DNA from 3 places in the Psychromonas sp. SR45-3 genome. Region 2 is predicted to be linked to each of the others. Evidence: predicted binding sites of a transcription regulator. Region 2 holds the regulator's gene; each other region holds the start of a gene.
The links. The regulator sigma-54, encoded in region 2, starts transcription at its own class of promoters, with help from an activator protein. The targets are predictions, from matches to a motif close to GTTGGCACGNNNNTNGNNT.
Positions count from the first base shown of each region.

Region 1: the regulator sigma-54 is predicted to act here: its motif matches at 1,840-1,858, upstream of H5084_RS14960 (PEP-CTERM sorting domain-containing protein).
Region 3: the regulator sigma-54 is predicted to act here: its motif matches at 1,551-1,569, upstream of norV (anaerobic nitric oxide reductase flavorubredoxin).

Region 1 is NZ_JACJDP010000033.1:6,207-11,672, reverse strand. It holds gene cbiM (cobalt transporter CbiM) at 1-359, opposite strand, end outside; gene H5084_RS14965 (DUF4198 domain-containing protein) at 427-1,245, opposite strand; cobalamin riboswitch at 1,394-1,537, opposite strand; gene H5084_RS14960 (PEP-CTERM sorting domain-containing protein) at 1,940-2,521, shown strand; gene H5084_RS14955 (AraC family transcriptional regulator) at 2,699-3,532, opposite strand; gene H5084_RS14950 (YHS domain-containing (seleno)protein) at 3,685-4,170, shown strand; gene H5084_RS14945 (co-chaperone YbbN) at 4,199-4,513, shown strand; gene H5084_RS14940 (DUF2282 domain-containing protein) at 4,563-4,838, shown strand; gene H5084_RS14935 (DUF692 family multinuclear iron-containing protein) at 4,932-5,466, shown strand, end outside.
Region 2 is NZ_JACJDP010000002.1:104,866-110,331, reverse strand. It holds gene mgtE (magnesium transporter) at 1-75, opposite strand, end outside; gene H5084_RS01850 (HPr family phosphocarrier protein) at 91-366, opposite strand; gene rapZ (RNase adapter RapZ) at 373-1,215, opposite strand; gene H5084_RS01840 (PTS sugar transporter subunit IIA) at 1,231-1,674, opposite strand; gene H5084_RS01835 (RNA polymerase factor sigma-54) at 1,769-3,214, opposite strand; gene lptB (LPS export ABC transporter ATP-binding protein) at 3,264-3,989, opposite strand; gene lptA (lipopolysaccharide transport periplasmic protein LptA) at 3,992-4,552, opposite strand; gene lptC (LPS export ABC transporter periplasmic protein LptC) at 4,539-5,102, opposite strand; gene kdsC (3-deoxy-manno-octulosonate-8-phosphatase KdsC) at 5,103-5,466, opposite strand, start outside.
Region 3 is NZ_JACJDP010000049.1:22,066-27,531, reverse strand. It holds gene norR (nitric oxide reductase transcriptional regulator NorR) at 1-1,424, opposite strand, end outside; gene norV (anaerobic nitric oxide reductase flavorubredoxin) at 1,618-3,138, shown strand; gene norW (NADH:flavorubredoxin reductase NorW) at 3,135-4,310, shown strand; gene H5084_RS17560 (DUF1971 domain-containing protein) at 4,384-4,719, shown strand; gene H5084_RS17555 (RCC1 domain-containing protein) at 4,948-5,466, shown strand, end outside.

The sequences.
Region 1 (5,466 bases), on a different contig from region 2:
TTGTAACAAAGATAATAAATAATCACTGCCGGCAACGCGATATTGACGGTATTAACACCCAATACGAGTAAACCGCCAAAGCCAAAGAAAATAACCTGTAATAGCAATGCCACTAATAATGCCGGAAAAGCAACCCAGCCTAAAATAATGCCGAGTAGTCCATTCATAATTAAATGCACACTAGAAAAGCCCAAGGGTAAATGGATATAAGAAGCAATAAAAAATACAGAAGCTAATACGCCCACCAATGGCAGGTGGTCATAATCCATTTTTTTTAGACCAATAAAAACACCGACGACCGCCAAAACTGCGCCACTGACTAATACCGGTACTGACAGAGCACCATCAACAATATGCATAATTTATCCGTTTAAAGTGATACGTCTAAGTAATACGTTGCGCCTATATAAGCCGACGCTACAAAGACTATGGTAACTTAGTCGCTTGCACCCAAATAACCGCGTCTTGTGATAACGCTTTACCTTGATAAGTTGTTTTTTCACCTATACCTAACGCGGCAAATCCCCACTGCCCTGCTTTTAATAATGAAAAGTGGAAGGTGCCGTTCGCATCGGTATAGATCGTCTGAGTCACAAAAATATCCGAAGGCGGTGTCATAATCGGTTCTTTGGCAAAATGATTATTTTGCATATCCGGTACATAATTCATAAATTCGACTTCAACAGCAGCAAATGGAACTGGCTTGCCATTAGACTTCACTACCGCACTAAAAATACCGCCTTCATAAATAGCATAAGGTTTAGTGAGTGGCACTATTTCAGCCGTTAACCCAATGTCTTTATTCCAGTCTGTAGGGAGGTTACCAACATTCACAATTGTTTTGGTGATTTGTTGAATATAAATATCTTCTTCTGCTTCAAAATAAGGAGAAGGCTGTGCAATAAAGACATAATCACCTAAACCACGTAACTTCACATCTGCCTGATAAGCATGGCCTTTATCAACTGCGCTTTCCCACTCAATATCAGTAACCGTGTCAATAAGGTCGGTCTTTTTACCTTTTTTAATCATGTAAAAAGCTTCAGGTTTATCCACAGCCATCACATGTCCGCTTGCAGCTGGATGTGTAAAAGGCATTTTAAAGCTGATTGCCCCGCCTTTTGCATGTAACAATTCAGGGGTGTAAAGCATTTGGAAATGAGCATTGGCCGAAAATGAAAGCATACAGGTTACGGCTAAAATGAAGGGATTAGAAAATTGTTTTAGTTTTTTAAAGGTTAACACAGAAAAATCTCCGTCTGATTAATGAACAGGCGAAGTTGTGGAGGAGATGGAACACCTAGAATAAGCAATACATGACTGTTGCCAATATGCTTAATAAAGATAAACCAGCCGGTGAAGCCCTCCGCAACACCACGGTACTTGCGTCAAAAGCAAGTATCATCCAGAGGTTTGGTATCCGGGCTCAGCAAAATCAATAAATATTGCTCTACCGTTGCGGGGGCAGCCTTGGTCTTTAACCAAGTTCCCAAACAGATGTGATGGTAACCGACATAACGGGATTAATGACCACTACAAATGCATCGTTTTAACACGATATCCAAAGGAGGCAGAACCATAACTTGATACAGGTCAAACAGTCAATATAAAGCACCTATTTTATGCTTAATAATACAAGTGCTGATATCGCTAAATACTTTACCTGTGTTTTATGAACATTATTTTTGTACCGTCAAATTTTTTATGATCGGCAACACCTGTAATAAATGCAGCAGAAGCCGTTGTATAAAAATAAGCATTTATGACGAATAAATTTACACATTAAAACAGAGATCATACGGCAACTCAGTAAGAACCTGAATTTTAACACATTATCATATTGGCACGATTACTGCTTTACTATGCGATATATACTCAATATTAGTTAATCATTAATGAGTATTATAAAAACAACCTAACAACGAAAGGAATCAATTTCATGAAAAAAATCATCATAGCTGCCGTTACTTCACTAATGGCTTTAAACGCAAATGCAGCTCTTATTAATATCTATGAGACAAACTCATCTTTAAGCAATATTGCACAATCTCAAGCAGTTATTGATAGCGCAACTGCCTCAACATCTTCATTTGAAAGTGATAATATTTTTTACAGCGATGCTGCAGCACATGGAGCGCCTGGATTTGATAATGGTCATAATCAAACGTTTGTATTAACTGCAACAGGTTTTGTTGACACTTCTTTATATTCTGCACTGAAGTTTTTCCACGATGATGGCATGATAGTTAGTCTAGCGGGTAATCCAGTCTATACCTACAATGCAAATACAGCTAAAAGAAGTAGCGGGCTGATTAGCTTTGCAGATACTGGTTTAGTATCTTTTGATTTGTTGTTCTGGGAAAACACTGGTGCAGCGACTCTACTTACTTACGGTGTGTTAAGAAATGGTACACAAGCAACTGAAGTCGCAAAAATTGCTTCAGTTCCTGCACCTGGTGCAATGGCCTTATTTGGTTTAGGCTTAATTAGCTTAGTAGCCGCGCGTCGTCGTAAAGCCTAACTTTATCAAATAGCTGTTATAAAATAGCTATTCTCGCATTGCCTTTTATAGAGTAGCTTTACAGCTACTCTATATTTCCAACCTATCATTTTACACCTTAATACTTACAATCTTATCGCTGTAGACTTTCTATTCTTAGGATCTAGCTTCCTACTACAGGATTTTCGACCTCTATTTTCATGCATTGAATAACTTCATTTTTTCCAGCCATTCCTTAGGTGACATACCTAGTTTTTTTCTAAAGACGCGAGCAAGTGCAGACCCGTTCTCATAACCCACTGCATTGGCGACTAATGACACTGACTTATTTTTCTTTAATAAACTTTTCGCTACAATAATTCGCCAATCAATAACATAGTCTCCAGGGCTTTGACCAACAAGGCGTTTAAATAATTCAGAAAATTTAGAACGTGACATTAATGCCAGTTCTGCCATCTCCTCTAACCCCCATTGCCGCTCGGGCGCATCTTGGATAGCTAAGATAACTTTAGAAATTTGAGGGTGAGATAATCCAGCTAATAAACCATGCTTGATCATTTTATGACTCAATACATGCCTAAGAATATAAATAATAAAAATATCCGTCAGGGAGTTAATCATAGGTAATCGACCGCATCTATCTTCAAAAGCCTCTTCAAATAATGCCAGTGACGTCTGTTTTATTTTAGGACAATCATTGAGATTAAAATGCAGCAAGGTAGGCAGAGCTTCTGCAATCGGATTAGATGTTGTTTCATTATAAATTACATTAGCACAGACCAACTTCGGTGGATTATTAGGATCACCAACAATACGATGAGTATGTGGTAAAGGAATAAATAATACCGTCGGCTGATTAAACAATTGAGATTTGCCCAGCTCATCAATAAGCGTTAACTCACCTGCCTGTAAAAGGTGTAAATGGCCTTGATTAGGTTGTTTATCAAAATGACTAATGCCACACAAATTGCCAGTAAAAAAGACTTCCGTGTTCATCGAAAACCGCTTCAAGATAATTGAAAGTTGATCCATTGTTACTATCTCCCTGACCACTTTGGACGATTGGGTTCAAAATATGGACTATGTCATCCCTTTCACTAGATTGAAAGCCTTATATTATTAACCAAGCCAGAATCCGTCCTGACTTAATTTAAAACTATCGTTATTAAACATGGAGAAATACAATGACACTTTCATCACTCATCAAATCCACACTAATAAGCTCTGCACTGTTAGTCAGCAGCTTCAGTTTTGCAGCCAACATTGAAGTTAATGCAAATAGTAACGACCTAGCAATTCAGGGCTACGATACCGTTTCATACTTTACTAAAGGTGCACCGACTAAAGGCTCTGACAAATATACAGCCGCTTACAATGGTGCTATCTACCACTTTTCAAATGCCGATAACCGTGATTTATTTAAAGCAACGCCGGCTAAGTATGCTCCACAATACGGTGGCTTTTGTGCGATGGGTGTAGCGATGAATCAGAAGTTTGATACTGACCCAACAGCATGGCATATCAAAGGCGATAAATTATATTTAAACCTTAACAAAGATGTACAAAGACAATGGTTAAAAGATGTCCCAGGTTTCCTTGAAACCGCACAAGTTAACTGGACGGGTATTAAAGGTTTGACTGAAGCTCAAATTGAAAAAATAAACGAATAACACTAATAGCAATAAGCGAGATTTAACCATGAAGCAACTAACCGCTAACGACTCTCTTGATGATTTATTATTAGAGCACGAACATTCACTACTCTTTTTTAGTGCGTCTTGGTGCGGGCCCTGCCAATCGATGACACCTGTTGTTGAAAATGTATCCAATGCAATGAACCAACACCTTAACACCATTAAAGTGGATGTTGATGCTTCACAACATGACGCGATAGATTACGGCATACGAAGCGTACCAACGCTATTACTAGTAAAAAATAACGAGATTATTGCACAACAGATCGGTGGCATGCCGCCAGTCCAATTGATGCAATGGTTAGAGCAATATATTTAGTTGCTTCATTTAACAATGCATCACTAATAAACCTTCAGAGGATTTTTTTATGAGTCATAAATTATTAGCAAGCGCAGCCTTAGCAGCGGTTATTGCCGCAGGTGTTTCAGCGCCTGCACAAGCAGCGAGTAAAGAAAAGTGTTACGGCATCGCTGCGGCAGGTCAAAATGACTGCGCAAATTTAGCAGGTACCCATTCATGTGCTGGTCAATCATCACTTGATAATGATAAAGGTGAGTGGAAACTCGTTGCAAAAGGGACTTGTTCTACACTTGGTGGGTTATCAAAAGCTGAAGCGAAAGCGCATTACAAAGCAAACTCGTAGCCCTAGCAATCAGAATGAAGAACAGCTCTATAAAACGAGTGAAATAGAGATCTCAAACTGAATGAAACGGCTATAAATTATAGGAAAAGTAATATGTCAGTAAATAATCAGAATATATTAATTGGTGTCGGTTTAAGGCATCCACATTTTACTGACGTATTAACACAAGCTAAGCAAGTTGATTTTGTAGAAGTACACTCTGAAAATTTTTTTGGTGAAGGTGGTGCTGCGCTATCTGTGTTACACCAAGTTCGCGAAAAATACCCAATCAGTCTGCACTCCACATCCATGGGTTTAGGCTCTCGTGAAAATATTCCTAACGATTATTTGCAGCGTTTGAAGAAACTAACAGACAGTATTGACCCTTTTTTAATGTCAGAACATGCCAGTTTTACTTGGGGTCAGCAGCAAGGACAATTAATACACAGTGGTGATTTGCTGCCTATTGAACATACGCATGCCAGCTTAGACAGGATGTGTATCAAAGTAGATAAGGTACAGTCTTTTTTAGGCCGACCACTGATTATAGAAAATGTGTCATCATACTTAACGTTCGAACAAAGTCATATTTCAGAAGCTACTTTTTTAGCAGCACTGAGCCAACGTACTGGTGCAAAAATATTGTTAG
Region 2 (5,466 bases):
CATTCCACTATCGAGTGCTTTATTAACTTCTTGAAGTCGTAGCTGGGTATTATCAACCTTAGTGTTTTCCAGCATACGAGCTCCTTTTTATTATTCTTCTTCTAAGAACTTATTTTCTATGAGTTCTGTGACGGCTTGCATCGCTTGTTTTGCTTCTGGGCCTTTGGCTTCAATTTTAATTTCTTGACCAAAACACGTTTCTAATACTAATAACCCTAAAACACTGCCTGCATCCGCTTGTTTACCATTATGAGTGATGATAATTTGCGCATCAAAAGCATTGACGAGTTCAACTAATTTGATGGTTGCTCGAGTGTGTAGCCCTAGTTTATTTTGTATTGTAATTGTTTGCTTAATGATATCCAACAGGAATTACTCCTTTAAACATTTGTGTTCAATTTGTACTTGGTATTTGTGTTTGAAACGTGCTGCTATTTGTTCTGTAACATAAACTGAGCGATGTCTACCACCGGTACAACCGATAGCAATCGTGACATAGTTTCTATTGTTTTGTTCTAAATGCGGTAACCAAGTAAGGAACAGATTTTCGATATTAGTGATTGTTTCTTTGACTAAAGGAAATGTATTCAAATAATCTTGGATCAGCTTATCCTTGCCAGAATATTGTTTTAAATTCTTTTCCCAGTAAGGATTTGGCAGAAAACGTACATCAAAAATATAATCAGCATCTTCGGGATGTAAGTGTTTAAATCCAAAAGATTGAAAAATAACTAATACATTGCTTTTACTAGACCCTTGCAAGTAAATCTTAAGGTGTTCGTTTAAGTTGTGAACGGAGAGCGAGGTGGTATCAATTGAAAAAGCAGCCAATGCTTTCAAAGGAGCAAGCATTTCGTTTTCTAATTCTAAGGCCTGAGATAGTGATAACTTTTGTTTGGACAGCGGGTGTAAACGTCGAGTTTCGCTATAACGTCTAATTAACTCACTGGTTAATGCGTCGATATAGATAATTTCTAATTCGACTTTTTGTTGCAGTGATTCAATCAGCTTTTTTATCGCATCAACGTCAGAGGGCATGTTGCGGATGTCTAAACTGACTGCTACTTTGTTATCTTTAGGATCTACCGTATCAACCAATTGTTCTAATAATTGATATGGGACCCCGTCAATGCAGTTGTAGCCTAAATCTTCTAGGACATGGAGGGCAATTGTTTTTCCTGAGCCTGATCGACCACTAATAACAATTAACTTCATATGCGCTCCTAAATTTTATAGGGTTAATAACTCAAATAGCTTTTCATTCGTCTTTGCGCTGCGTAATTGACGCAGAAATTGCTTATCTAACAGTTTTTGGCTTATTTCTGACAACGCAGCAAGGTATTCTTTACACAGATCCTCAGGAACAAATATAGCAAATAATATATCTACTTTGTTACCGTCATATGAATCATAATCGATACCTGATTCGCATTGCAAAAATACCGCTGTCGCAGGGGAGTCGCTAGATATTTTAACATGAGGAAGCGCAATGCCAGAGCCTACACCTGTAGAACCGATTTTTTCGCGGGCAATTAAACTTTCGAATAATTCCTGTGCATCTAAATTTAACTGCTCTGCAGCAATAATACTGATTTTTTCTAATGCACCTTTTTTACTGGTGCATACCGTTTGGCAGAAGACGGAATCTTTATTTAATAAAGTAGATATTTTCATAATATATTTAACTGTATTCAACGAACGCGCGAGTTTAGCAGGTTAGTATTAAATGACTATAGTTAATCTCATTTTTATTTGCACTGCTCACTATTTAAAGTAATTGTTTACGTTGGTTAGAAGGCGGAATACCTAAAGATTCACGATATTTTGCAATAGTGCGTCGTGCAACCTGAATACCTTTTTCTTCTAATAATTGTGTTATCTTATTATCACTTAAGGGTTTATTTGTCGGCTCTGCCGCGACTAATTTTTTAATTAATGCACGAATCGCTGTTGATGAGCATTCACCGCCGCCATCCGTTGCAACATGACTTGAAAAGAAAAATTTTAATTCATAAATACCACGTGGAGTATGCATAAATTTTTGTGTTGTCACTCGGGATATGGTCGATTCATGCATTTCTACTTCAAAGGCAACATCATTTAATACCATCGGTTTCATGGATTCATCGCCATATTCGAAAAAGGCTTGTTGCTGTTGAACAATACAGTTAGATACTTTTAATAAAGTTTCATTACGACTTTCTAAGCTTTTAATAAACCATTTCGCTTCTTGCAAGTGACCTTTAATAAATTGTGAGTCAGTTTTGCTGATATTACCTTTACATAGACTAGCATATTGCTCGTTTATAGATAAGTTAGGGTCGCAATCTTGATTTAATGAAACACGCCATTGTCCGTTTATTTTTTTAACGTAAACATCAGGTACGATATATTGCGTTTCACTGGTTTCAATACTGTTACCAGGCCTTGGTTCTAAGCTCTGAATTAAACGCATTATTTCAGATAATTGGCTTTCTTTGAATTTGCTTTTTCTGGCTAATGTTCGATAGTCTCGATTACCGAGTAACTCCATATATTGCTCAAGAATTAAAATAGCTTCTTCGCGCCAAGGAGTGCTATCAGGTAATTGGCGTAGTTGAATTTGTAAGCATTCTTGAGTTGAACGTGCGGCAACGCCTAACGGATCAAAATGTTGAATACGTTTTAATACTACTTCAACTTCATCTAACTCTAAGCCTTCAAGATCAGCTTCTAAACTTTCTAGAATGCTTTCACAGCTTGTTGTTAAATAACCAGACTCATCAATTGAATCAATGATTGCCATGGCAATAACTTGATCGGTTTCAGTAAAAGGAGTGAGTTGCATTTGCCATAACAAGTGATCCTGTAATGAAGTCGAGGACTCACCTTGATAAACGGAATCTTCGCCGTCATAAGCTACAGCATTAGAGCTAGTACCTGTGATAGGTGTCGATGTGTATGACTCTTCCCACTCTTTTTCTGCCGGTAAATCATCGGAAAATTCTTGTTGTGAGATAGCCTCAGAAGTATCAAGTTGGCTACTGTCAGATTCTTTAACTGTTTCTTCTGAACCCGTTTGATCATCTTGTTCTAAGAGAGGATTGGAATCTAGCGCGTTTTGAATCTCTTGTTGTAGATCGAGTGTTGAAAGCTGCAACAATTTTATTGCTTGTTGTAATTGAGGAGTCATCGCTAATTGCTGACCCATTTTCAATTGTAAACCTTGTTTCATCAAAACATATATTCCTAGAACTTATTGCTCAATTAAAAATAACTATACCTTAAAGTTTAAATTCTTCACCTAGATAAACGCGTTTTACATGATCGTTTGCTAATATTTCGTCTTGCGTCCCAATAGCTATAATTTCTCCGTGACTTACGATATAAGAGTGCTCACACACGTCCAAGGTTTCACGGACATTATGGTCAGTAATTAATACACCTAATCCACGGTCTCGCAACTGTTGGATGATATTCTTAATATCGATAACCGAAATAGGGTCGACACCAGCAAAGGGTTCGTCAAGTAAAATAAATTTAGGTTCAGTCGCCAAGGCGCGCGCAATTTCAACTCGGCGGCGCTCGCCACCTGATAAACTCATGCCTTTATTATCTCGAATATGTGTAATATGAAACTCTTCGAGTAGCGTATTCAATTTTTCGTCTCGCTGTGCCTGCGTTAATTCTTTACGAGTTTGTAGAATACCCATGATATTTTCTGTCACAGTCAAGCGACGAAAAATAGAAGCTTCCTGTGGTAAGTAACCAATACCTTTTTGCGCTCGAATATGCATGGGATCACTGGATATATCTTGATCATCAATGATAATAGAGCCTTGATCTTGTTTAACTAAGCCAACAACCATATAAAATGAGGTGGTCTTACCTGCACCGTTAGGCCCTAATAAACCGACGATTTCACCTGTTTTAACTGTTAACCCTACACCATTAACAACAGTTCGGCCTTTATAGCTTTTTACTAATCCTGTCGCACGTAATTCAGCCATCTTTATTTTTCCTCTTTTATTGTTTTTGGTGTAGAGGAATTAGATGACTTTTTAGTTTTATCTTTTTCAAATTGAGCGGGTAAAAAAATCGTCTTAACACGTTCCTGCTTTGCTTTATCGGTGCTGACATTAAGCTCTTGAGACTCTAGGAAGTAGACAATTTTAGCGCCATTAATCTGGCTATCTAATTGTTTTATTTGCGCATTTTTGGTTAACGTTATTGTACCTTTTGCGACGTCATAAAGAATATGTTTTGCCTGTGCATCTAACGGTTTACCATCATCTTGAGTTTGATAGAAAGTAGCCAAATTACCTTCAGCTATCATCGTCTCATGGTTAGCTTGTTTACCACGTACAACAGTAAGTTTATCGGCTGTAATTTTAATTGAGCCTTGGGTAAGCAATACTTCATCGGTAAAGATGATGGTATTACTTTTCATGTTAGCATGTTGTTTTACCGATGAAACGTGAATAGGTTGATCAAAGTCAGACTCAATTGCAAGTGCACTTGCACTGAACAATGTGAAAGAAATAAGTGAAACTGCTAATTTATTTAGATTCATTAAAATATACCGCTTTTGTATTCGAATTAAGTGTCATTTCTTCTGTTTCCATCGATGCCCACATACCAACTCCTTGCTGACGCATTTGTGGTCCAGTCCAATTGACTTGTAATGGTGTGGTGATAATTTTGCTATCTAGCATCACCGTGGCTTCATCAGTAGACATTGTTTGTACGATCTGATCTTTACTTAAGTTTTCAATCAATACTTTACCTGAAAGTATCAATTTATATTTATCCGTTAACGTACCGTTTAGGCTAGTTAATTGCCATGTGGAAACGACACCGGTTTGTCTGTTTTTGTTATAAACGATGACTTTAGGCGACTCAAAGTGAGTTGACTCATCTTCCGAATAGTTAGTCATTTTATCTGCAAAAACACGATAATCATTAAACCCCAGTTGATCATAATGCTGGCTTGTCACATCATCGGCGATATAACTTGGATGGTGCTCTGGTAATGAGGGCACCTCTGTTTCTGGTTTAATATACACCCAAAATACAAAGGCGACGATTAAAGCAATAAAAGGAATGCTTTGACGTTTATTCATTTATTCACTTTTACCTTGCGTCATAGATAGTTGACCATGGCATTGTAGGAATAGGTCACATATTTCACGTACCGCACCAAATCCACCTTTGGTTGTTGTCACTAAATCTGCCTGCTGAATCACCAACGGATGAGCATCATTAACAGCGACACCTAATCCAGAAAGCATCATGGCAGGTAAATCCACAACGTCATCACCGATATAGGCCGTTTGTTCTGGCGTTAATTGTAATTGCTCAAGTAATGAATGATAAACCGTTAACTTGTCATCTTTACCTTGAAAAATATGTTTAATACCTAATGCACTCATTCTATTTTTTACGATATTAGATTCTCTGCCTGTAATAATCGCAACATCAATACCT
Region 3 (5,466 bases), on a different contig from region 2:
GTTGCTTCACGTAACCCTTGACCATGTTCAGTGGAAAATAACTTACTATTTTCAGCTGGTGTTGCGTTTGTTAAGGCTTGATCTTGTGTGATTAGATGTTCTGCATTGAGTTGAAAGTGGCTTGCCTTTAATTGTAGATATGAATCTGCCGCTTGTGATTTTGCAATTACCGCCGCACGATTGATGGCATGCTCTAACTCCCGCACATTACCCGGCCACGAATACTGTTGTAAAATATTGATAGCAGCGGGGTCAATGCTCAAGCGTTTAAAGCCTAATTTTGCACGGCATCGTTCAGCAAAGAATCCTGATAATAGTACAACATCATTATCTCGCTCTCGCAGTGGTGGCACATGCACAGGAAATACATTCAATCGATGGTAAAGATCAGCACGAAAACGTCCTGCTTTCACTTCCTCATGCAATGTACGATTAGTTGCTGCGACAATTCGTGTATTTACTTTTAAACTCTTTTCGTCACCAACACGTTGTATATCGCCGTATTGTAAAGCACGAAGCAGTTTTGCTTGTAACGATAGCGGCAACTCCCCAACTTCGTCTAGAAAAAGTGTGCTGTTATTGGCAAGTTCAAATTTACCTTTACGATCACTTATTGCTCCAGTAAATGCCCCCTTCACATGTCCAAATAGTTCACTTTCTGCGACCGATTCTGGCAATGCTGCACAGTTTAAATAGATCAGGTTATTATCGCAACGTGTAGACTGTTGATGGATGGAAGAGGCTACTAGCTCTTTACCCACACCTGTTTCACCAGTGATCAAAACCGACAATTCAGTGTCAGCTACTGCTTTAATTTGTGATTTAAGATCTAAAATTCCCTGTGATTGACCAATCATGCCGCTTGTTTGTTGTGTAAATGCGTCAAGTGGGTCGTTATTACTGAACACGCCAGCTTGGTTTTCTAACTTCTCCATTAACAGTGAAGTATGCAAACTTGCTGCAGCTAGGGCACTGATAATACGTAGATCATCATTACTAAATTGATCAAATTGGTGAGGGTCGAAAGCATCGATTGTTAATGCACCAATTAAGCGATCATTAGCAAGTAATGGTAGCCCGATACAAGAATGAACATTTAACTCTCCATGATGATTTGGAATAAGCCCATCATAGGGGTCGGGTAATGTGCTGTCAGCAGGAAAGCGAACAACATCGCCTGCTCTAGCAATTGCTTCTAATCTAGGGTGTTCTTGAATATTAAAGCGTCGTCCTAACACTTCATCATAAAGGCCATTAATCGCTAACGGGGAAAATTGTTGATGTTGAAAAGCTAATAATGCAGAAGCATTACAATTAAATAGTTTACGAATAACTGACAGCAAGCGATCAAACCTATCCTGACTAGAAACGCTGACCGTTAGATCAATCGCTAATTGTGTTAATGCTTGGTATTTATTATCCATATTAAACCTAATATAAAGTGATTCACTATTGTCATTATGACATTTTTATTGTTTAAATGACATTGTTTAAGTGATGTCAAAATGACAACTTAAAATTATAAGTTTAATAAAATCAGTTGCTTATATTTTGGCATGTAATCTGCAGTATGGAAGATAACTTTTTAAATCTTTTATAAATTATGCAGGTAACAATATGACGATTCACATTAAAAATAACATTCATTGGGTTGGACAGCGTGATTGGGAAGTAGAAAACTTCCATGGTATGGAATTCAAACTAACAAAAGGTACCAGCTATAACAGTTATTTGATTCGCGAACAAAAAAATGTATTGATTGATACGGTTGATCATCGTTTTAGCTTACAGTTTGTGCAAAATCTAGAGATGGAAATTGATCTAAATGAGATTGATTTCATTGTTATTAATCATGCAGAAGAAGATCACTCAGGTGCATTGCCGGCGCTAATGGCAAAAATCCCTAATACGCCTATTTACTGTACAGAAAATGCAATTGATTCAATTACAGGTCAGCATCATCATCCTGAATGGAATTTTAATATTGTAAAAACCGGTGACGCCTTGGATATTGGTAACGGCAAACAATTAATATTTGTAGAAACGCCAATGTTGCACTGGCCAGATAGTATGATGACTTACCTGACCGATGATGCAGTGTTGTTTAGTAATGATGCATTTGGTCAACATTATTGTGATGAGCATCTATTTAATGACGAAGTTGATCAAAACGAATTAAAAGAACAATGTTTACGTTATTACGCAAATATTTTAACGCCTTTTAGCTCGTTAGTGACTGCCAAGATTAAAGAGGTACTTAGCTTCAACCTACCTGTTGATATGATTGCAACTGCTCACGGTGTAATTTGGCGCGATGACCCTACGCAAATTATTCATCAATACCTAGAGTGGGCAGATAATTATCAAGAAGACCGCATCACTATTTTCTACGACTCTATGTCTAATAATACGCGCATGATGGCTGATGCCATGGCTCAAGGGATTCATGACGTTGACCCAGGTGTTGCGGTTAAAGTATTCAATGTTTCACGCCAGGATAAAAACGAAATATTATCTAACGTATTCCGCTCTAAGGGCGTATTAGTGGGTTCTCCAAGTATGAACAACGTGATGATGCCACAAATTGCTGCGATGTTAGAAGAGATAACAGGATTACGTTTTAAAAACAAAAAAGCAGCGGCATTTGGTAGTTACGGTTGGAATGGTGGTGCCGTTGATCGTATTAATATACGTTTAATGGATGCCGGTTTTGAAACTGCTGACAGCTTAAAAACAAAATGGCGTCCTGATGGTAAAGCAATGAATGAATGTCGTGAATACGGCCGTGGCATTGCAAAAAGCTGGGCATTACATGATATCAGTAATATTCAGTCTATCACTGCTAATCAACCTATCACTGTCAAATCTATTATTGCAAAACCTATTGTAAAGCCAAACGTACAGAGTGATGCAGTGCCTCAAACAGCACCTTCTGCAACTGTAGCCGTTCAAGTTGATGATGCTCAAGACATGTTATGTACGGTTTGTAACTGGGTTTATGAACCTGCTATTGGTGAACCAAACCAAGATGTTGCAGCTGGTACAGCTTGGAACGACGTACCGGACTTCTTCCTTTGTCCTGAATGTGGCCTAGGCAAAGATGTATTTGTTGCGGTTGCACAGAGCAAAGCATCATGAGTGCACCAATCATTATTATTGGTAGCGGCTTTGCCGCTTACCAATTAATCAAAACCATTAGACGCACGGATCAAGCGATAGCGATTTCTGTTTTTACTCTTGACGCAGGTGATGATTACAATAAGCCAGATTTAAGCCATGTATTTACTAATGAACAGAGCAGCGCAGACCTTATTCGGCTATCAGGGGAAGCGTTTGCTACTGAGTTTAACATTAAGTTACATGCCTTTACCGAAGTTGATCAGATCAATTACGAACACCAAGAGATTTTGGTTGCAGGTGAAGCGTATCCTTATTCAAAACTTGTTTTAGCAACGGGAGCACGGGCATTTATTCCGACTATGTTAGGCGATGCAACTGACAAAGTGATCACACTTAATAGTTTACGTGAGTTTGAAAGTGCACAACAACAGTTGCAGCAAGCTCAACGTGTTTTAGTTATTGGTGCAGGGTTGATCGGCACTGAGATTGCAATGGACCTGTCGAGTAGTGGTAAAAAGGTGCTGGTGGTTGATCCCAGTAAAGGTGTGATGGCAAATATGTTACCAGACTTGGTAGCGAATCAACTGCGCAATAAAATGGCTGAGGCCGGTGTTGTGTTTGAATTGGGAAAAACCATCCATTCATTGAATCACTGTTTATCAGATAAAGGCGCATTAAATACAAGCGAAACAGGTATTTGTGTCACGCTTAGCTCTGGTGAAACACAGATTGTTGATTGTGTTATTTCTGCCGCTGGTTTAAAAGCGAATACAGGCCTAGCGCGAAAATCAGGTATCAATGTCAACAATGGTTTAGTTGTTAATTTGCAGTTACAAACATCTGCGAACAATATTTATGCCTTGGGAGATTGCGCTGAGATAAATGGCAAGGTGATGTCGTACTTACAACCCATCATGTTAAGTGCGAATGCGTTAGCTAAAACATTATTAGGGCAAGCTACTGAGGTCACATTACCGGCGATGTTAGTTAAAGTAAAAACACCGAAAATGCCAATGCAGTTAGGTGGCAATATGGTAAATGGTGTTACTTCTTGGCAAGCGGATATCGATACCGAGGGGTGCTCAGTAAAGGCGTATAACGAAGACAAAAAAATGGTTGGATTTATCGTAACAGAAGGGCACATGAAAAAAGCTTTTCCATTACTAAGAGAATTACCTGCGGCACTTTGAGCTTTATTCGATGCAAGTCTAGGGTTAGGTTCGTTAGAACAAATCTACCCTATTATAAAATTAGGAGAATATTATGAGTCATTTACGAATTCCAGCAAATTGGACAATTCAACGCTCGACCCCTTTCTTCACTGTTGATACTGTGCCGAAAGCATTATTAACTCATCATAATACGGCGGCAGATGTTTTCGGGCAATTATGTGTCATGGAAGGCGTTGTCACGTATTTTGGTTTTGCAGATAGCGAAGCGACTGAGCCAGAAGTCACAGTGATTATTGAAGCGGGGCAATTTGCAACGAGTCCTCCACAATATTGGCATCGAGTAGAGTTAAGTGAAGATGCACAGTTCAATATTAATTTCTGGTCAGACCAAGATAAAACAGGACAAGCGCTATACAATAAAAAATAAAGAGCTATTTTTACTGATCGCTTGTACCCGATATTTACTCATTACGTTGTTTGTTGATCGTGATGAATGATAGCGGGTATCTGCTTTTATGATCGTTAAACTAAACTAATAAATTTTATAATAAGCAGAGCAAAATTTATAACTTACTAGAATAAAAGAGCTTGAAATCATCAATCTTTTGATCAATAATGATATTCATTATCATTAAATTGGCCATTGGAAGGTTGCATGAAGTTACAACATAGTTTTTTATCGGTTTGCATTTTAACATTTATTGCCGGATGCGATTCTAACGATACCCCTGCTTCTGCGGAAGTTAATAAAGATACGACAGAACCTGAGATCACATTATCTACACTCGCCGCTAATCGCAGCATATATTCCTCCATTTATTCTATTAATGGTACCGTTACTGACAATCAAGAGGTAACTTCTTTACAGTTGAAAGTTAACGATCTAACCAAAAACGTAACTTTTAATGGAGGGGATTTTGACGTTTCTTTTGTTTTGACACCTGGATTAAACAATTATGAATTAATCGCCTTAGATGCTGCCGGTAATGGAACATCTATGACTGATAGTATTTATTTTGGACAACAAGTTGCAGCTGGAGGTGCTCACTCTGGAGCTATTATAGATGGTCAGATTTGGACATGGGGTAGGAATAACCTTGGTCAAACCGGAGTAGGGTTTACTAGTAGATTAAATACAGATGAAAATCATCCAACCACGCCGCAAAAAATTGAA